DNA from 3 places in the Paenibacillus sp. FSL W7-1088 genome. Region 2 is predicted to be linked to each of the others. Evidence: a T-box and tRNA genes for the amino acid it is inferred to sense, from the RefSeq annotation. Region 2 holds a T-box; the other regions hold tRNA genes.

Region 1 (7,136 bases), 3.6 Mb from region 2:
ACCTATCAGCAGGTTATGGATATGACCGGAGGCATTCCTTCCGAACAGTTTGCAAAGTTGGCTGCTTCTCTGCTCAAGGGCGATGTAGGTCATATTTTGCAGATGATCGAAGGGTTCATGCATGAAGGTAAGAGTGCGGACAAGTGCATGGAAAATTTGCTTTATTATTTCCGTGATTTGCTTATGATTAAGATGGTGCCGGATGCCGATAAACTGACGGATCGGGTACTTAACCCCGAGTCGTTCCGTGATATGGCGGAATCATTCACCAAGGAACAGCTGTTCCAGATGATTGATACACTTAACCGGTACCAGAGTGAGATGAAATATGCAGTACAGCCGCAGACGCTGTTTGAAGTAGCTCTCCTTAAACTGTGCAGTATTCCTGCTCAAGGGGCGTCATCGGGTCAGATGGCGGGTTCGGCCGGCGCTGCTCCTGCTGTATCCGCGCCAGTGGATGGCGGGGAGATCAACCGACTGAAGCAACAGCTTGCTGAACTGGAGAAAAAGCTGGATCGTGCGCTTAAGAGCGGTTTGTCTGGGGGAGAGGCTGCATCAAGTGCTCCTTCACGCCCGGCAACACGAGCTCCGGTGTCGAGAGGCAATTCGCCAGCGAAGTTACCTGCACAGCTTGATCAGTATGTTGCACATAAGGGATCTCCTGAGTTTACGGAGGTTAGCAAGAAGTGGGGGCAGATCCTGCAGCGCGTCAAAGAAGAGAAAGTAACCGTTCACGCCTGGTTTATGGATGGTGAACCTGTATCGGTGCTGGAAGACAATGTTCTGGTGGCGTTTAAGAACAACATCCACCGTGAAACTACGGAGAAGCAGGCTAATCGCGAAGTGATTGAACGGGTGCTGTCTGAACAGCTTGGACGTTCAGCGCGTCTTGTGACGATGATGCTCAAAGATTGGACTGGAGCGATGGAAGGAGCTGCTGAAACGCCAAAGGAGGACTTTAAGCTTGAACCTGAGCATGAAGACGGCGGTTCAGGCAACAAGCAGCCTTGGATTGATGAAGCCATCCAGCTCTTTGGTGAGGACCTTGTAGTGATCAAAGAATAGATATACATGCGCCTGGCGCGATAACTATACCAAAGGAGATGAATAATCATGAACAACATGAACCAAATGATGAAACAAGTGAAGAAAATGCAGGAGCAAATGCTGAAGGCACAGGAGGAACTGGCGGACAAAACAGTCCAAGGTACTTCTGGTGGCGGTGTTGTAACTGCTGAAGTTAACGGACATAAGAAATTGCTGGCGATCACTATCAAGCCAGAAGCGGTTGATCCAGAAGATGTAGAAATGCTGCAGGATCTGGTTATGACAGCAGTCAATGACGCAATGACCAAAGCGGATGAAATTGCGAACCAGGATATGGGTAAATTCACAGGCGGTATGAAAATTCCGGGATTATTTTAATTAAAATTGATCCTATCAAAGGAGACGCAATCGATTGTATTATCCCGAACCGATAGCGAAGCTGATTGATGCTTTCACCCGTTTGCCGGGTGTTGGCCCCAAGACTGCGGCGCGACTAGCTTTTCATGTGCTTAACATGAAGGAAGATGACGTTATTGATTTTGCCAAAGCGCTCGTCAGTGTGAAGCGGAATCTTCATTACTGTTCGGTGTGTTGTAATATTACGGATACTGACCCGTGTCGGATCTGTCAGGATAAATCCAGGGATGTCTCGGTAATCTGTGTCGTTCAGGATTCCAAAGATTTGGTGGCTATGGAGCGTACCAAGGAATTTGACGGATACTATCATGTGCTGCAGGGTGCAATCTCTCCTATGGAGGGGATAGGTCCGGATGATATCCGTCTGAAGGAACTATTGACCCGTTTAAGCGATGAGCGAGTTAAAGAACTGATTCTGGCTACAAATCCGAATATCGAAGGTGAGGCCACGGCGATGTATATTTCTCGTCTGGTCCGTCCGTTTGAGATCTCGGTGACTCGGATTGCCCATGGATTGCCTGTTGGGGGCGACCTGGAGTATGCAGATGAAGTGACTCTTTCCAAGGCGCTGGAAGGGCGCAGGGAGATGAGATAGCTGTGCGTGTTTCTTATTAAGAGTATGCACCTATAATGATTGATATCTTAATTGAAAAGAATAGATAAGTTTGGATTACTTAGAGAGCCCTTTGGGCTCTCTTTTTTTGTTTTAATACTCTTTGAAATTTCGCTTAAATGTAAAGCCTCTCATTTCTACTGCTGTATCATAGAATTTCGTTGAGATTAAATTAACGATTCATTAAATTGTTTAGCTCAGTTCTAAGTTTGTCCTTTCCCTGATATGTATGAGAATATGTCGTGCTGATCAGGAGGGAGCGAGCTTATGTTTATATGGCGAAATATAGGAAGATCGGTGGAGAAGCGTGAAAGAATGCTAAAGGAGATGGAAGAGGAACAGATTTATTCAGATATACAGAAAGCCAAGGCAGAGTGGGAACGGGCTGTCAGACAGTTTGAAGAGGCGCAGGGGCAGGATGAGATTGATTATGCGATCTATGTGCTGGAGGCCGCGGAGCGTAAATATCAGATTCATTTGAAGCGTGCTAAACGTGTAGGGATTAATAAGGCAGTTATAAGTGATCGGGGAGTGAGCATGTAGGTGGAGGTGTGACATTCAATTATGGGGGTGTTAAGTATGAAGAGTCTTATATTAGGTAGTGTGCTTGTTGTGTCGTTACTAGGGCTGATAATCATCTTGTTTAGAAAACGGATTGGGCTATCCTTCTTTACATCATTCGGGATTCATCTGGTACTGGCTGCGGTGGGGATATATGTTGTTAATTATTCTGGTTGGATCACTGGAGCATACATCCCGCTGAACCCTGCCACAATAGGTACTGTAAGCATTCTAGGACTGCCGGGTGTTGGTTTATTATTGGGTTTGAAAATTTCTTTGTTTGGGTAGTTGACTCCTTCGATGTTTATATGGTACATTATATCTCGTTGCTTTGCTTGCTTGGTTAAATGCTTTTGACGAAATGATTGAGTTTGATAAGAACTCGAAAAAAGAATTTCAAAAAAAGCTTGACTGAAACAAACGAAGTATGGTATATTATAAAAGTCGCCGCTGAGAGAAAATGGTGATGAAAAAGCAAGGAAATTATTGAGTTTGATCTTTGAAAACTGAACAACGAGTGAGTAACGATCTTGCTTGCAAGATCAACGCTGAGAAATCGGTACACGTCTTCGGACGGTATGATTTCGAAGCAACAATGAGATTTTTAATCTCGTCAGTTTCAAAATGAGCTTATCGCTCTTTTCAATACTTTATTGGAGAGTTTGATCCTGGCTCAGGACGAACGCTGGCGGCATGCCTAATACATGCAAGTCGAGCGGACTTGATGAGAAGCTTGCTTCTCAGATAGTTAGCGGCGGACGGGTGAGTAACACGTAGGCAACCTGCCCTCAAGCTTGGGACAACTACCGGAAACGGTAGCTAATACCGAATAGTTGTTTTCTTCTCCTGAAGGAAACTGGAAAGACGGAGCAATCTGTCACTTGGGGATGGGCCTGCGGCGCATTAGCTAGTTGGTGGGGTAACGGCTCACCAAGGCGACGATGCGTAGCCGACCTGAGAGGGTGATCGGCCACACTGGGACTGAGACACGGCCCAGACTCCTACGGGAGGCAGCAGTAGGGAATCTTCCGCAATGGGCGAAAGCCTGACGGAGCAATGCCGCGTGAGTGATGAAGGTTTTCGGATCGTAAAGCTCTGTTGCCAGGGAAGAACGCTTGGGAGAGTAACTGCTCTCAAGGTGACGGTACCTGAGAAGAAAGCCCCGGCTAACTACGTGCCAGCAGCCGCGGTAATACGTAGGGGGCAAGCGTTGTCCGGAATTATTGGGCGTAAAGCGCGCGCAGGCGGTCATTTAAGTCTGGTGTTTAATCCCGGGGCTCAACCCCGGATCGCACTGGAAACTGGGTGACTTGAGTGCAGAAGAGGAGAGTGGAATTCCACGTGTAGCGGTGAAATGCGTAGATATGTGGAGGAACACCAGTGGCGAAGGCGACTCTCTGGGCTGTAACTGACGCTGAGGCGCGAAAGCGTGGGGAGCAAACAGGATTAGATACCCTGGTAGTCCACGCCGTAAACGATGAGTGCTAGGTGTTAGGGGTTTCGATACCCTTGGTGCCGAAGTTAACACATTAAGCACTCCGCCTGGGGAGTACGGTCGCAAGACTGAAACTCAAAGGAATTGACGGGGACCCGCACAAGCAGTGGAGTATGTGGTTTAATTCGAAGCAACGCGAAGAACCTTACCAGGTCTTGACATCCCTCTGACCGGTACAGAGATGTACCTTTCCTTCGGGACAGAGGAGACAGGTGGTGCATGGTTGTCGTCAGCTCGTGTCGTGAGATGTTGGGTTAAGTCCCGCAACGAGCGCAACCCTTGATCTTAGTTGCCAGCACTTCGGGTGGGCACTCTAAGGTGACTGCCGGTGACAAACCGGAGGAAGGTGGGGATGACGTCAAATCATCATGCCCCTTATGACCTGGGCTACACACGTACTACAATGGCCGGTACAACGGGCTGTGAAGCCGCGAGGTGGAACGAATCCTAAAAAGCCGGTCTCAGTTCGGATTGCAGGCTGCAACTCGCCTGCATGAAGTCGGAATTGCTAGTAATCGCGGATCAGCATGCCGCGGTGAATACGTTCCCGGGTCTTGTACACACCGCCCGTCACACCACGAGAGTTTATAACACCCGAAGTCGGTGGGGTAACCGCAAGGAGCCAGCCGCCGAAGGTGGGATAGATGATTGGGGTGAAGTCGTAACAAGGTAGCCGTATCGGAAGGTGCGGCTGGATCACCTCCTTTCTATGGAGAATCGTTTCCTGTAACGGAAACATTCAAATACGCAGCTTAGCTGCAAAAATTACTCACTCGTTGCTCAGTTTTGAGAGCTCAAACTCTCAAACGTTTGGTGGCGATAGCGAAGGGGTTCCACACGTTCCCATCCCGAACACGACCGTTAAGCCCTTCAGCGTCAATGGTACTTGGACCGCAGGGTCCTGGGAGAGTAGAACGCCGCCAAGCGTAAACCCATTACGGGTTTCAATATGATATATAATGTGGGCCCTTAGCTCAGTTGGTTAGAGCGCACCTCTGATAAGGGTGAGGCCGGTGGTTCGAGTCCACCAGGGCCCACCATGTATACCTTAAAATCTAATATGGGGCCATAGCTCAGCTGGGAGAGCGCCTGCCTTGCAAGCAGGAGGTCAGCGGTTCGATCCCGCTTGGCTCCACCAACAAGATTTTACAAGCTTGTTCTTTGAAAACTAGATATCGAAACGAAATTTTGCGATTTAGAACATTCCTTTTTAAGCTGAACTTGTGTTAAAACAAGTTTCAATAAAAACGGTAGATTGCATGAGCGAGTGATCGAAATGGAGCGACTTTTGGCTTTGGACGTAGTCCAAAACAAGCGGAGCGACAGCTCGAACACGAGCGGAATGGTTAAGCTACTAAGAGCACACGGAGGATGCCTAGGCGCTAGGAGCCGATGAAGGACGTGGCGAACAACGAAACTGCCTCGGGGAGCTGTAAGCAAGCTTTGATCCGGGGGTGTCCGAATGGGGAAACCCAGCTGGGGTAATTTCCAGTTACTCATAACTGAATACATAGGTTATGTAGAGGCATACCAGGGGAACTGAAACATCTAAGTACCCTGAGGAAGAGAAAACAATAGTGATTCCGTCAGTAGCGGCGAGCGAACGCGGAGAAGCCCAAACCAGAGAGCTTGCTCTCTGGGGTTGTGGGACATCTCACATGGAGTTACAAAGGAGCCGGTTAAACGAAGAGGTCTGGAAAGGCCCGCCAAAGAAGGTAAAAGCCCTGTAGTTGAAAGTTGGCTCTCTCCGAGATGTATCCCGAGTAGTGCGGGGCACGTGAAACCCCGTATGAATCCGGCAGGACCATCTGCCAAGGCTAAATACTTCCTAGCGACCGATAGTGAAGCAGTACCGTGAGGGAAAGGTGAAAAGCACCCCGGAAGGGGAGTGAAATAGAACCTGAAACCGTGTGCTTACAAAAAGTCAGAGCCCGTTTTAGGGGTGATGGCGTGCCTTTTGTAGAATGAACCGGCGAGTTACGTTCCCGTGCAAGGTTAAGGTGAAGAGCCGGAGCCGCAGCGAAAGCGAGTCTGAATAGGGCGATGTAGTACGTGGACGTAGACCCGAAACCGGGTGATCTACCCCTGTCCAGGGTGAAGGTGCGGTAACACGCACTGGAGGCCCGAACCCACGCACGTTGAAAAGTGCGGGGATGAGGTGGGGGTAGCGGAGAAATTCCAATCGAACTCGGAGATAGCTGGTTCTCCCCGAAATAGCTTTAGGGCTAGCCTCGGAAAACAGAGTCGTGGAGGTAGAGCACTGATTGGGTGCGGGGCCCGCAAGGGTTACCAAGCTCAGTCAAACTCCGAATGCCATAGACTTACTTCCGGGAGTCAGACAGTGAGTGCTAAGATCCATTGTCAAAAGGGAAACAGCCCAGACCATCAGCTAAGGTCCCCAAGTGTGTGTTAAGTGGGAAAGGATGTGGAGTTGCACAGACAACCAGGATGTTGGCTTAGAAGCAGCCACCATTGAAAGAGTGCGTAATAGCTCACTGGTCGAGTGACTCTGCGCCGAAAATGTAACGGGGCTAAACACACCACCGAAGCTATGGCTTGATGCTTGCATCAGGGGTAGGGGAGCGTTGTATAAGGGTTGAAGGTGTACCGTAAGGAGCGCTGGACATTATACAAGTGAGAATGCCGGTATGAGTAACGAAAAGATCAGTGAGAATCTGATCCGCCGAAAGCCTAAGGGTTCCTGAGGAAGGCTCGTCCGCTCAGGGTAAGTCGGGACCTAAGGCGAGGCCGAAAGGCGTAGTCGAAGGACAACAGGTCGAAATTCCTGTACCACCGTAAGCCGTTATGAGCAATGGGGGGACGCAGCAGGGTAGTGACGCGGACTGATGGATGTCCGTCTAAGCAGTGAGGCTGATGTGTAGGCAAATCCGCACATCGTTAAGGCTGGACTGTGATGGGGAGCGAAAATTATAGTAGCGAAGGTCATGATCTCACACTGCCAAGAAAAGCCTCTAGCCAGGTGATGGTGCCCGTACCGCAAAC
Region 2 (7,136 bases):
CATCGAAGCAAACTGGCAGGAATCGAACTGGCACATTCATGGGCGACGGATGCGCATAAGTGGCTTAATACACCGAAGGACAATGGGATAGCTCTAATTACTGATTCCGATGCACATCGCGCTGCAATGGGGATTAGCGCAGTCTATCTGACCCATGATGCGGAAACACGCGACCAAATTAACTGGACGCCAGATTGGACTAGACGCGCACGAGGCTTTGCGGTTTATGCAGCGTTGCGTGAACTTGGTAGAGCTGGCGTGGCCGATCTCATTGAACGAAGTTGTGATCATGCCGCAGCGCTCGCGAGCGGTATCGCAGCGTTGCATGGAGCCGAGATGGTTTTTGAACCCACGCTAAACCAAGCACTGGTCAGGTTCCTCTCTCCAGAAATCAATGCTTCAGAAGATGACCATGATGCTCGCACAACCTCAGTGATTGCCGCTATCAACGCAGAAGGAACGGCATTTTTCAGCGGCACAGTTTGGAGAGGGAGGAGTGCAATGCGAATCAGAGTTGTCAACTGGCGTACGTCGGACGCCGATGTGCATGCGACAGTAGCTGCAGTCGCGCGCGTGCTTGCCAGTATGGACCTTAACTAGAATTTTTGTGGCGCAAGACAAGCAGTCAATAGTAAATTTGTTACTGAAGAATTCCCGTATGATTGAGTTTATTTATACAGGTTAGTTTATGCTTTTTTAACCTTGATGGGCTAACTTCCCTCAAGGTTCTTTTATTAAGGAATAGTTCATAACAAGATATTTGAAATGGGTATAATTGATAATTGTACATTTATTCGTGAAGATTTGTGCTTTGTTGGCATTGCCTGAGAGGGAGCTATTTTCACCTTATATTGTTAGCGTATTTGATAGGATGTTCCTAAGCAGTTTTATTTGGAACTGGTGGTGCTCCGTTAGCTTCTATAAAAATGGGAGAAGGGGAACAAAACAAAGAGGAAGACTTGCTTGGTTGTCGTTTTTATGCTACTCATGGCATCCATGCTAATAACAACTGTGTTTCATTTAATGCACCATGCTTACACTATTTGGTGCCAGTCATGAGATTTTATCATTCGATAATGAAATTTTTAAACATTTACCTTTTTGGAACTTTAGGTGTACTCAATTCTCTGGGATTAGATAGGTTAATTGCAGCACAAGGATTTGCTAAAACAGCTATTCACGGTATTTGTTGCTGCGGTTGTGAACATTATCCTCGACACCATTTTTATTTATGGTATGAAGTTGGGCATAGTGATTTTATAGCGCAGCTACCCATTAGTCTGTGCATCAACGATCTAGAGCTTATTGTACTGAAGGCTAGACTAATGAGAGGGGCCAAAAGCTTTCTGCTTCAGAAAATAGACGGACGTCCAAATTATTTAATGGCTTAAATAATCTGTGTTTTTAGCAGATGGAGGTAGCTCTGTTCATGGAACAACTATTAGACTCTAGAATGGATTACATAGAATAGTGGACCAACTAAAATTAGGTAGTGATCTAAGTGTCAACAGATTAGATAAGCAAAGCAAAGGTATGAGTGCCTTTGCTTTAACTTAGAAAGAAGGGTGTCGTAAAAATTAACAAGGTATCATTCCCGATGCGTGCTTGTTGTCGGACCTCTCATCTATTAAGTTCTTTTATGTGGATCTATGATTGAAGCGCTGCACAAGCGAGAATCTCGTCGGTAGTGCGTAATCGGCCAATACGTGGAAAGATGACTTTTCTTACGTGATCATGTTCTGCCTCGCTGAATCCGGTCATTGCGTCTATTGCAAAAATCACCTGATACCCATGAGCAAATGCTTCTCGCGCAGTTGTATCAACCCCAATTCCTGAAGCAATTCCGCAGAGTATGATCGTAGTAATGCCTCTCCGGCGTAACTGCTGATCCAGATCCGTCCCGTAAAATGCACCCCACTGACGCTTAGTAATTAGATGGTCGTTAGTAGTGACTCCAATTTCAGGCACAATTTCATCCCATCCAGGTACCAGATTGATCGCTGGCGGTTCTTGATCCAGCAGCGGATGGGGCATATCTTTGAAATCTTTCGAAGAAACACGTACGAGTCCAACGAAGGCACCAACCTCACGGAAAGTTTGAACCATGGCAGCGGCACGTTCGACAACTTGTTCTGCTGAATGAGGGGCGTACTGGTTTCCGATCCATTTCTGCAGATCGATTACGATTAATGCCGTTTTAGAAAATTGATATAAATGCTCTTTCATGTTAATCACACTCCAATTTCAATTTGATCATCCTTAATAGTAAGTTCATAAAATTGAACTTTTATTCATTGACTTGGTGTTCATAATTTTGTACTATTAGTTCAAAGTTGTCAAGAGGGGATGCTTGAGCATGAGCGTAACGAAGCAAGATATCATTTATTCGGCTTCTAAAATGTTTAACGAAAAAGGTTACCTGGGAACATCCATTCAGGAAATCGCCCAGGACTGTTCCATAGCAAAGGGCTCCGTTTACAAATATTTTCCTTCTAAAGAGGATTTGTTGTGTGAGGTTTTCGACCATTGCCAAATGGCTTATTTTGATCGGGCTGAACGTTTGAAAGATATCGGAAAGGGGAGCCCTCAGGAGAGACTAGTGGATCAGATTGTATTTCGTTTTCAGTATTTCATGGAATATCGTCATATTATGGTGGATTTCATTGATCTACCAATTACGCAGTACGAAACATTCCGCAAATTGAGAAATCACGTTCGCGAGCGAATGATGGAGTGGCACAGATCATGGCTTTTAGAAGTCTACGGCCCTAAAATTCAGCCTTTTCTCTGGGATTTGATCTTTATTTACCGGTCTTTTATTAAAGATTATCTGCAGCGCGTCATCTCCGAAGAGAATCTATTGTCCGTTGAGGATACAGCTTGGTTTATCGTTGATAAGATGGATGCGTTAGTCAACCACATGTCCAAGTCAGGTTCGAATGGACTGCTCGGGCAAAGCGCATATGATACCTTTATTCATTCAGGCTCAAACGACTGGAACGGTGAAAAAGAACGGATTACCGAAGAGTTGCTCGGCAGAGTGATTGCTATTATTGAGGCTTGGAAGGGTGGGGCAGAACGCCGTAAGGAATTGCAAGAAATTGTTCAATTGTTGAATAGCGAGATTGCTCAGACTGAGCCAAAGAGATCGGTTATTCAAGCGTTATGTGCTTACTTGGAACAAGAGAAAGAACTAAGAAGTTCAGTTATTCAGTTAAAGCAAATCGTCCTAGCATAGGTAAGGAATATTGGTGTTAGTTAGAGAAATGTGAATATTCCAATGATGATAACTATAGCTGTATATTTAAAAAAGGTTGAACAATTGTTGCTAAATCACTTCAAAGGGTAGTTCTAATGAAAGCTATCCTGCTCTTAAATAGAGCAGGGGCTCGATCTACTCGATAGGAACGTTCTTGAACACAACCGATTTGTAAAGATGAACGGCATTCGGAAGCTGTAGCTTGATACTCCTGCCCAAAAAGAGCGATGTTGCGTGAAGCCCGCGTGCGGTTAATGGTGGCATGGATGATTTTCCGTTCGTATGCGAAAGTTGAGTCATTCATAAAATCCTTCAGTAGATTTTCTCAAACTGCTGAATTGATCCAGATCATGACCGAACCAGACTTGGGAATTCGTACGGGCAGCCAATGTACGAATTTTCTCTACTGTGTTTCGATAGCCGATCAAATCATAAATTATCCCAGGCGGCTTGACAGGAGGACCAAAACTTTCCGAAGTATAGATGGCATCGGAAGATAGAATGATTCCGCCGGTTTCTGGCATGTCGATCTGGAGACCCAACATTCCCCATGTATGACCGCTTCCGAAATTCAAGATTTTGATACCATCCACCAGATCCAAATTGTCTTCTCACGGTTTGATCGTTTTCCATTGCAGCTGGTTTTTGATCCATGCGTCAATATCAGCCCACACATAGGCTCCTTCTTTTTCATTGCGGGCGTAGGTCTGCAGTGCTCCGTTAAACTCATCCTCATGGACGATAATGGTCGCGTTCGTGAACAATTCGAGGCATCCTGCATGGTCCAGATGCAAATGGGAGGCAACAACATACTTGATGTCTTCGGGTCTAACCTTAAGCTGCTCCAATCGGTTATGCAGGTAACATTCCTCGCTTGCCACCCATGGAGACGACAGTTGGGTCGATTGTGTCCAGCGCCCTTGAGCGCCCATTGAGTTTGGGTTGCAGGCTGTATCAAACAAGATTTTCCCCTCAGGATGATCGATCAATACCGTATAAATTGGAAACTCCACAAATTGTGTCTGGGCATTCGGATTATTAATTGTTGCTGGATTATGCATGGAGATGATCCAATTTTTATCCATGCTCATTCGACCGTTATCCAATACATATAGCTTGGGATGCATCTTAATAATATTTGTCATGTTTATTTACCTACCTATCGAAGTAATCCAGTACAAGGTAACCCCTTTCGGGAGCACATCTCCTTGGAACACCCGGTTTTGCCCTTGAGCGGTGTCTTTGCTATGGCAGATCTAGCTCAAGCTGTTCAGTACTGGTATAGACATACAGTAATACAAAAAATAAAATGATATAAGTAGGCACTTTAAAGTGTCCTGGGAATTTCATAGAGCACTAGGAGGGAAACTATTTGGTACATTCATCCATAACTAAACAATCTGATATTTCGTTATCCAATTGCGGCTATAGCAAGGTTCTTGACATTATCTCTAACAAGTGGACTGCACTTGTTATATATGCCATGGAAAACGGTAAAATCAGATATGGAGAAATGCTACGGAGAGTTGAAGGGATATCTAAAAAAATGCTTACCCAGACGGTACGCAAGCTGGAACGTGATGGATTGGTCCAACGACACATTACGCCTACAGTACCTCCAAGTGTGGAATATTCTCTAACAACATTAGGGGAAACATTGCTCAAACCGATGAAAGAGTTAAGGCAGTGGGGAAGAGAAAATTTCACTCGAGTTGTAGAGGCGAGGGTTAAGTATGACGTTGCTTATACTACTGGTTCAAGTGAAGCCGACAGATAAATTGATGGACTTTACAGTACTTGAAGTATCACGTTGTAGTAGCGTAGTTTTGGATATCCGCTAGACCTTGGAAGACTCATTGAAGAGGCTGAAAACGGACTATTTCAATTTGCCTAACGAGCACCGCATTATCCGGCCATGCCGAGATTCTTGAAGGGGAGCTGCCATTTGGGCCGAAGATTACCCCGTAGATGATTACTGTCGAGGGACAAGAACATGATCCCATTGAAGTCGCTATTTTAGCGGCTTTTTATTTTATCGGTAGAAGTTCTTGTCCCAAGCCAAGGACAAGAACTTCTACCGATTGCCGATTAGATGAATATCTACACATTGAGTGAATACGCATAAACTTAGGAATTCTTGGAACAAATTTTATGGGTGGATTCTTGCTCGTAAGCTCGCCGCCGCAGTCCACCTCGTAAAGGTGGCGGACTCGCGGGGGGCCCGATGCATAATAAAAATCAAATATATTAATCTACACTGTCCAAAAGGATGCAAAGCAACAGAAGTGCCAATGCAGATGAAGAATAAACAAACGTATAACATATAAAAATGTGGGATTGATTTGACGAAGTAAGTTGAGTGTGATAGCATTTGGTTTAATTTAAAACGAAAAGGCTATGATGAGAAATAGTAAGTATTAGGGATTTCACAGAGAGAAGATGGTTGGTGCGAATCTTCATTGAACTAATAGTGAAGCAGTCTCGGAGCTGTGAACCGAACAGAGGAATCTCAGTAGGCTTCAACGGAGTTCCACCGTTATTCAGGAAACAATATCGGAGATATCCCGTATTGATTGAGTGCAGAGAAATCTGAATTTAGGTGGTACCACGGACATAATCGTTCGCCCTAAGTTGACATGTAATATGTCAGCTTAGGGCTTTTTTGTTTTATTCTTTTTCGTTTAAACATATGTAAAAACATTTTCCAAGAATAAATAATAATTAAAATGGAGGCATTGAGCATGGTTAAAATGACACCAGATGAGTTAAGAAAATCATACATTGACTTTATGAAAGGAATAGGGGCAAGCCAAGTACCCTCTTCTAGCTTGTTACCAGAAAATGATCCCTCAACGCTTTTTACGGGAAGTGGAATGCAACCTATGGTTCCATATTTATTGGGGGAAAAGCATCCAATAGGCAATGACATTGCTAATATTCAGAAGTGTTTAAGGACAGGCGATATTGATGAAGTAGGAGATACGTCGCATCTGACATTTTTTGAAATGGTAGGTCGATGGGAGTTTAAAGCAAATGAAGATCACTATAAGAAAAAGCAAATCGATGCCGTTTGGAATTGGCATATTAAAGAATTAGGAATTGATCCTGACAGACTATATATCAGTGTTTTTATAGGAAGTGATGATTTGAATATACAGAAAGATACGGAAACCATTCAAATCTGGTCAGAAAAATTTAAATCAGTAGGTATAGAACCTATCGTTGAAGATAATCCGTATCAATATGGGGTATCTAGAGGTGGGAAAATATTCTTATATGATGAAAAAGAAAATTGGTGGAGCCGATCCGGAAGTCCATTGAATATGCCTGTTGGTGAACCCGGTGGGCCTGATAGTGAAATGTTCTACGATCTTGAGCCAGACGGTGATTCACTGGATCATCCTGCTTCTGAAAGCGAGAGGTTTTTAGAAATTGGGAACAACGTATTTATGTGTTACAAAAAAGAAGACACAGGATTTGTAAAAATGAAAAATCCCAATATTGATTATGGAGGCGGATTAGAAAGGGTTGCAACAGCCCTTAATGGTGACAAGGATATTTATAATACGGCTTTCTTCCTTAATCCCAAGAAAAAATTGATGGAGTTAAGTGGTAAACAATATACTGACGATTTAAAGTCGTTTAGAATCATACTTGATCATGTGAGAGCGGCTACTTTTCTAATTAATGATGGTGCGGAGCCAGCTAATAGTGATGCAGGGTATATAACAAGAAGGTTATTAAGAAGGGCGATTCGTGCAGGTAAAAAAATAGGTATACACGGAAGTTTTGTGGGTGAGTTGTCTGAAGTTTATATCGATGAAGCAACAGCTTATGAAGATTTGATCGGTAATAAAAAGAAAGTTATCGAAATAGT
Region 3 (7,136 bases), 2.5 Mb from region 2:
GTCATCGTTTGTTTACGATACTCAGGAGTTTTGGTCATATCCATGAACATCTTGGATACTTCCGGAGATTTCATGACATCTTCAATCGATTTTTGATATGTTGGGTCTTTGATCAATTGCATATGCAGTTGTTTGCTTTGCGCATTGATTACTTTGGCGAATTCGCCTGCGAATTGAGGGTCTGTCATGATTTTCTCGAATTCCTTCTTGTACTCTGGAGCAGTGATTGTATCTTTTACAGCAATACGTATTTGTTCCGAAGATTGCATAGGCATTAACATTTTCATTCCCACTGATCCAGAGCCACCGCCTGCACCACCACCTTGGCCGGCGCCCCCACTTTCTCCCCCTCCGGAAGAACTTTGTCCTGTAAGAGCTTCTTCAACCGCTTTTTTTCCTTCGTCACTTTTGAGAATATCCACGACCATCGTTTTCATCTCTTTATAACCGCCCTGAGGAGGCGAATAATTCTGATCTGAGCCACAGCCAGCGAGCATGACGGATAGTCCAAGTACGACACAGCATAACTGCCACAAAGGCCGTTTCATGTGCACAACCCCTCCTTGATTAGATACTGGATGTAGTATGTGATGGGAAACCGCTAAATATGTTGAATGATGATGGTTTTTTGCTGTGAAGGTTGGTAAAATAAACTCTCGGGGGTGGAAAACATTTGAATTTACGTAAATGGTTTTTCCTATTTTGGTCAGCTTTGCTTATTGGGGCTGCAGGATCATTAGTGACGGGTCTAATTATGATGTTGGTTAATGGAGAAAAAACGAATGGGATGACCGATTTTTTAATTTATCTCCTGATCTTGTTTGGTTCCGGTATTATGATTAGCGTGTATTCGCAAATGGGTTTTTTCGCATACTTGATATTGAACTATATGGGCAAAGGTGTATTTTCGAAACGCAGTTGGCAGATTGTACAGATTGTTCTAACGGTTTTGGCATTGCTTGATGTCATGTTTTTACGTTTGTTTGTTGGTGGGGAACGGGAACGACTTTCCGATATTGTGCTTGGAATCATTATTTTGGCAGCTGGAATTGTTACCGCTTACGTAAAAGTGAAACAGACACATGTTTCGGCGCTGGTACCTACACTCTTTTTCATGGTGGCTGTTACCGTGGTGGAGACGATCGGTGTGTTGCGAATTGATGTAAATGCGGCTACCATCTTTATTGTGGTTCCACTGTTAATCTGTAATGCATACCAAATGCTGATATTGCACAGGCTGGTAGATGGGTCCATGGAGCAACGGGTGAGTGGGAAGACCGAGGTACAAGAAAGTCATGCGTAGCGATTATTTGAAAAAATAACGCCAAAAAGAGCTAACCTGGTTAGCTCTTTTCATTTATGGCGCTTCAGCACCTTTTTACAGGGCATGGGGAAGTTCAAAAGGTAGGTATGGAGTATTCCACTGCAATACCCTTAGTTTAACATTTACTGTACACTGGCTTGGTCGCGAACTTCCGTACCTTTGACACTTGAATGGTTAAGCAGCTCGGAAACCGTCACAAACTCATACCCTTGATTTTTTAACTTGTCGATTATGACGGGTAATGCTTCATGGGTTTGTTTCGAGGAATCACTGGCGTGCAGCAGCACAATGTCACCCGGATGTGCCTTGCTGACTACACGATCAACAATAGTCTGTACACCTGGGTTCTTCCAATCCTGCGAATCGGTGTCCCATTGGACTACTTGATAATTCAGACTGTTGGCAACCTGGAGAACACGTTTGTCAAAGTCGCCATTAGGCAGACGCAGCAATTTCGGTTCTTTTCCCGTTAAATCGGTTAAAATGCTATGAGCTGTCGAAATCTCCTTGCGGATCTCCTCTTCAGTTAGACTGCTGTAATTATCATGCTTGTGACCGTGGCTGCCGATTTCGTATCCTGCGTCTTTAATGGCTGTTACAATTTCGGGGTGTGTTTTACTCCAGGGGGAGGACAAGAAGAACGTTGCCTTCTGTACCTTATTATCTTGGAGGACCTTCAGAATAGGCTCTGTCCTTTTATCTCCCCAGCTAATGTCAAAGGTGAGTGCAATAACCTTCTTCTCGGTTGGAACGCTGTATACGGCGGATGGTGCATCCTCCGAGAATACAGAAATATTGCCGCTCTCCAGATAAATAATCCCGATAGCAAAGACGGCAGCAACCAGCACAATCAGGAAACGTTTGATTTTTTTGCCGCTAAATACATAGAACGAGTTCATTTCAATAAGCGCCCCTCTCCCATAAGAAATGCTTGTTTACTCTCCAATGTATGCTCGTACCTCGCAGTTATTCGTATCAGACGTTTGTTTGTCCAACATCTTGGTTTCACAGGAGGATATTATGTTAAAATTCAGTACATTTCTTAGAGCTTTAGGTTCCATTCGTGGTGCATTAATCTGGTCGATCGTATTGTTTGTTGTTGGAATAGGCACGGGATGGGTAAGTACAGGACCACTTGAGGATATATTGTTGAATCAGATCGGGGGACTGAGGGAGGTTAGTGAGCGGCTGGAGCAGGGGAGCAATGTGCAATGGAACTTCTTCCTCTTTATCTTTTTCAATAATGCCATCAAAAGTGTACTCGTAATCTATGCCGGTATTTTCTTTGGCATTCTGCCTGTCGTTTTCCTGCTAATCAATGGCATGGTTATCGGTTTTCTGGTACACACCACAATGAATTATGGGGCCAGCTTCTTTGATATTGTTGTGAAAGGACTACTTCCACATGGCATTATTGAGATTCCGGTAATTATTATCGCTTGTGCATTCGGTCTAAAGTTTGGTGGGTTGGTTCTTAAAAGTCTTGTTCAATTTGGCGGGGAGAAACGAAATACGATTGGCAGACACTGGAGTTCCTTTATGCGCACCACGGTAACTGCATCCTTCTGGATTGTTATTTTGCTTTTTGTTGCTGCGATTATCGAAAGTACACTTACCTACAGCCTCGTTCGTGGATAAATTTGTATGGGATGACATTCATAAATTTTCAGAAAGTTGACCATAACAATAAAACGGGTTTCAGTAGCAAGCACAAAAGGACAAACAAAGATGATCCTGGGTTTGCTACTAAAACCGGCGCTGTCCGATATATAGCCTGAATTAAAAGGGCACGAATATGACACACACTGGGACACGCCATTATCCATATGCAGAAAAAGGAGAACTCTAATGCTGGGTATGCTGTTTAACGAGAAGGAATGCAAGGAATTGGATTATGTATTGCGCAAAGAGCTCGATGAAATGTTGTTCGACTTAAGTGACAACCGTCTCGATCAAGAAATTAAATACGCCATTGCGAGTCGCTACAAGACTGTGTTCCGTATGTATGCACGCTTTGCGCCACCCAAAGAGCTATCCAAATATGCTAGAGGCGGTAAATTAAAAAAATCCAAGCCATAATGTTTTGGTTAGCGGGATACTAAAGTTCAATACTGAAGTTCACCATATAAGAGGTGCGGCCCGTAAGCGCTGTACCTCAGACACCATGAATCAGGAATAGGTAGAATAGGCGGCTTTGAAAAGGGATATGAAGCAATTTGTCGAAAAAGGGTTGACCTTTTTTGTTCAATATGATAAATTAATTTTCGTTCCTTTTTTAAGGAAAAGTTAACCGTAACAAGCGCTGGAATAAAGCGATTGAAAATAAATCGAAAAAAGTGCTTGCAAAGTAAACTTAAACATGATATATTATAAAAGTCGCCGCTGAAAATACGGTGACGAGGAAAATCGAGACAAATTGAATGTTTGATCTTTGAAAACTGAACAACGAGTGAGTAATGATCTTGCTTGCAAGATCGACGCTGAGAAATCGGTACAAGCCTTCGGGCTGTATGATTTCGAAGTAACAATGAGATTTTTAATCTCGTCAGTTTCAAAATGAGCTTATCGCTCTTTTCAATACTTTATTGGAGAGTTTGATCCTGGCTCAGGACGAACGCTGGCGGCATGCCTAATACATGCAAGTCGAGCGGACTTGATGAGAAGCTTGCTTCTCTGATGGTTAGCGGCGGACGGGTGAGTAACACGTAGGCAACCTGCCCTCAAGCTTGGGACAACTACCGGAAACGGTAGCTAATACCGAATAGTTGTTTTCTTCTCCTGAAGGAAACTGGAAAGACGGAGCAATCTGTCACTTGGGGATGGGCCTGCGGCGCATTAGCTAGTTGGTGGGGTAACGGCTCACCAAGGCGACGATGCGTAGCCGACCTGAGAGGGTGATCGGCCACACTGGGACTGAGACACGGCCCAGACTCCTACGGGAGGCAGCAGTAGGGAATCTTCCGCAATGGGCGAAAGCCTGACGGAGCAATGCCGCGTGAGTGATGAAGGTTTTCGGATCGTAAAGCTCTGTTGCCAGGGAAGAACGCTTGGGAGAGTAACTGCTCTCAAGGTGACGGTACCTGAGAAGAAAGCCCCGGCTAACTACGTGCCAGCAGCCGCGGTAATACGTAGGGGGCAAGCGTTGTCCGGAATTATTGGGCGTAAAGCGCGCGCAGGCGGTCATTTAAGTCTGGTGTTTAATCCCGGGGCTCAACCCCGGATCGCACTGGAAACTGGGTGACTTGAGTGCAGAAGAGGAGAGTGGAATTCCACGTGTAGCGGTGAAATGCGTAGATATGTGGAGGAACACCAGTGGCGAAGGCGACTCTCTGGGCTGTAACTGACGCTGAGGCGCGAAAGCGTGGGGAGCAAACAGGATTAGATACCCTGGTAGTCCACGCCGTAAACGATGAGTGCTAGGTGTTAGGGGTTTCGATACCCTTGGTGCCGAAGTTAACACATTAAGCACTCCGCCTGGGGAGTACGGTCGCAAGACTGAAACTCAAAGGAATTGACGGGGACCCGCACAAGCAGTGGAGTATGTGGTTTAATTCGAAGCAACGCGAAGAACCTTACCAGGTCTTGACATCCCTCTGACCGGTACAGAGATGTACCTTTCCTTCGGGACAGAGGAGACAGGTGGTGCATGGTTGTCGTCAGCTCGTGTCGTGAGATGTTGGGTTAAGTCCCGCAACGAGCGCAACCCTTGATCTTAGTTGCCAGCACTTCGGGTGGGCACTCTAAGGTGACTGCCGGTGACAAACCGGAGGAAGGTGGGGATGACGTCAAATCATCATGCCCCTTATGACCTGGGCTACACACGTACTACAATGGCCGGTACAACGGGCTGTGAAGCCGCGAGGTGGAACGAATCCTAAAAAGCCGGTCTCAGTTCGGATTGCAGGCTGCAACTCGCCTGCATGAAGTCGGAATTGCTAGTAATCGCGGATCAGCATGCCGCGGTGAATACGTTCCCGGGTCTTGTACACACCGCCCGTCACACCACGAGAGTTTATAACACCCGAAGTCGGTGGGGTAACCGCAAGGAGCCAGCCGCCGAAGGTGGGATAGATGATTGGGGTGAAGTCGTAACAAGGTAGCCGTATCGGAAGGTGCGGCTGGATCACCTCCTTTCTATGGAGAATCGTTTCCTGTAACGGAAACATTCAAATACAAAATCTAGCCAGGTCGGCTAGTTACTCACTCGTTGCTCAGTTTTGAGAGCTTAAACTCTCAAACGTTTGGTGGCGATAGCGAAGGGGTTCCACACGTTCCCATCCCGAACACGACCGTTAAGCCCTTCAGCGTCGATGGTACTTGGACCGCAGGGTCCTGGGAGAGTAGAACGCCGCCAAGCGTAAACCCATTACGGGTTTCAATATGATATATAATGTGGGCCCTTAGCTCAGTTGGTTAGAGCGCACCTCTGATAAGGGTGAGGCCGGTGGTTCGAGTCCACCAGGGCCCACCATGTATACCTTAAAAATCTAATATGGGGCCATAGCTCAGCTGGGAGAGCGCCTGCCTTGCAAGCAGGAGGTCAGCGGTTCGATCCCGCTTGGCTCCACCAACAAGATTTTACAAGCTTGTTCTTTGAAAACTAGATATCGAAACGAAATTTTGCGATTTAGAACATTCCTTTTTAAGCTGAACTTGTGTTAAAACAAGTTTCAATAAATAGTGAAAACTGCATTGCGATGGTATCGAATGGGAGTGACTTTTGGCTTTGCGTAAGCAAAACAAGGGAAGCGAGCAGTCGAAACCGGAGCAATTATGGTTAAGCTACTAAGAGCACACGGAGGATGCCTAGGCGCTAGGAGCCGATGAAGGACGTGGCGAACAACGAAACTGCCTCGGGGAGCTGTAAGCAAGCTTTGATCCGGGGGTGTCCGAATGGGGAAACCCAGCTGGGGTAATTTCCAGTTACTCATAACTGAATACATAGGTTATGTAGAGGCATACCAGGGGAACTGAAACATCTAAGTACCCTGAGGAAGAGAAAACAATAGTGATTCCGTCAGTAGCGGCGAGCGAACGCGGAGAAGCCCAAACCAGAGAGCTTGCTCTTTGGGGTTGTGGGACATCTCACATGGAGTTACAAAGGAGCCGGTTAAACGAAGAGGTCTGGAAAGGCCCGCCAAAGAAGGTAAAAGCCCTGTAGTTGAAAGTCTGCTCTCTCCGAGATGTATCCCGAGTAGTGCGGGGCACGTGAAACCCCGTATGAATCCGGCAGGACCATCTGCCAAGGCTAAATACTTCCTAGCGACCGATAGTGAAGCAGTACCGTGAGGGAAAGGTGAAAAGCACCCCGGAAGGGGAGTGAAATAGAACCTGAAACCGTGTGCTTACAAAAAGTCAGAGCCCGTTTTAGGGGTGATGGCGTGCCTTTTGTAGAATGAACCGGCGAGTTACGTTCCCGTGCAAGGTTAAGGTGAAGAGCCGGAGCCGCAGCGAAAGCGAGTCTGAATAGGGCGATGTAGTACGTGGACGTAGACCCGAAACCGGGTGATCTACCCCTGTCCAGGGTGAAGGTGCGGTAACACGCACTGGAGGCCCGAACCCACGCACGTTGAAAAGTGCGGGGATGAGGTGGGGGTAGCGGAGAAATTCCAATCGAACTCGGAGATAGCTGGTTCTCCCCGAAATAGCTTTAGGGCTAGCCTCGGAAAACAGAGTCGTGGAGGTAGAGCACTGATTGGGTGCGGGGCCCGCAAGGGTTACCAAGCTCAGTCAAACTCCGAATGCCATAGACTTACTTCCGGGAGTCAGACAGTGAGTGCTAAGATCCATTGTCAAAAGGGAAACAGCCCAG

Evidence for each region. A T-box is a leader RNA that pairs with one kind of tRNA and senses whether it is charged. The one in region 2 lies ahead of MKY42_RS17185 (alanine--tRNA ligase), so its partner is inferred to be a tRNA-Ala.
Region 1: it has a tRNA-Ala gene. The T-box ahead of MKY42_RS17185 (alanine--tRNA ligase) is inferred to sense a tRNA for this amino acid. The anticodon was not compared.
Region 3: it has a tRNA-Ala gene. The T-box ahead of MKY42_RS17185 (alanine--tRNA ligase) is inferred to sense a tRNA for this amino acid. The anticodon was not compared.

Annotation. Positions count from the first base shown of each region.
Region 1 covers NZ_CP150216.1:138,190-145,325, forward strand. Annotated here, with positions in the region: gene dnaX (DNA polymerase III subunit gamma/tau) at 1-1,065, shown strand, start outside; gene MKY42_RS00650 (YbaB/EbfC family nucleoid-associated protein) at 1,114-1,425, shown strand; gene recR (recombination mediator RecR) at 1,460-2,059, shown strand; gene MKY42_RS00660 (DUF2508 family protein) at 2,345-2,620, shown strand; gene MKY42_RS00665 (pro-sigmaK processing inhibitor BofA family protein) at 2,657-2,926, shown strand; rRNA gene MKY42_RS00670 (16S ribosomal RNA) at 3,289-4,840, shown strand; rRNA gene rrf (5S ribosomal RNA) at 4,943-5,059, shown strand; tRNA gene MKY42_RS00680 (tRNA-Ile) at 5,097-5,173, shown strand; tRNA gene MKY42_RS00685 (tRNA-Ala) at 5,196-5,271, shown strand; rRNA gene MKY42_RS00690 (23S ribosomal RNA) at 5,478-7,136, shown strand, end outside.
Region 2 covers NZ_CP150216.1:3,817,304-3,824,439, reverse strand. Annotated here, with positions in the region: gene MKY42_RS17215 (pyridoxal-dependent decarboxylase) at 1-600, shown strand, start outside; gene MKY42_RS17210 (hypothetical protein) at 927-1,391, shown strand; gene MKY42_RS17205 (isochorismatase family protein) at 1,648-2,226, opposite strand; gene MKY42_RS17200 (TetR/AcrR family transcriptional regulator) at 2,357-3,238, shown strand; partial or broken gene MKY42_RS17195 (N-acyl homoserine lactonase family protein) at 3,556-4,404, opposite strand; gene MKY42_RS17190 (helix-turn-helix domain-containing protein) at 4,632-5,036, shown strand; T-box leader at 5,648-5,891, shown strand; gene MKY42_RS17185 (alanine--tRNA ligase) at 6,001-7,136, shown strand, end outside.
Region 3 covers NZ_CP150216.1:6,341,319-6,348,454, reverse strand. Annotated here, with positions in the region: gene gerD (spore germination lipoprotein GerD) at 1-548, opposite strand, end outside; gene MKY42_RS28730 (KinB-signaling pathway activation protein) at 674-1,303, shown strand; gene pdaB (polysaccharide deacetylase family sporulation protein PdaB) at 1,447-2,223, opposite strand; gene MKY42_RS28720 (stage II sporulation protein M) at 2,345-2,962, shown strand; gene MKY42_RS28715 (hypothetical protein) at 3,173-3,403, shown strand; rRNA gene MKY42_RS28710 (16S ribosomal RNA) at 3,907-5,458, shown strand; rRNA gene rrf (5S ribosomal RNA) at 5,565-5,681, shown strand; tRNA gene MKY42_RS28700 (tRNA-Ile) at 5,719-5,795, shown strand; tRNA gene MKY42_RS28695 (tRNA-Ala) at 5,819-5,894, shown strand; rRNA gene MKY42_RS28690 (23S ribosomal RNA) at 6,100-7,136, shown strand, end outside.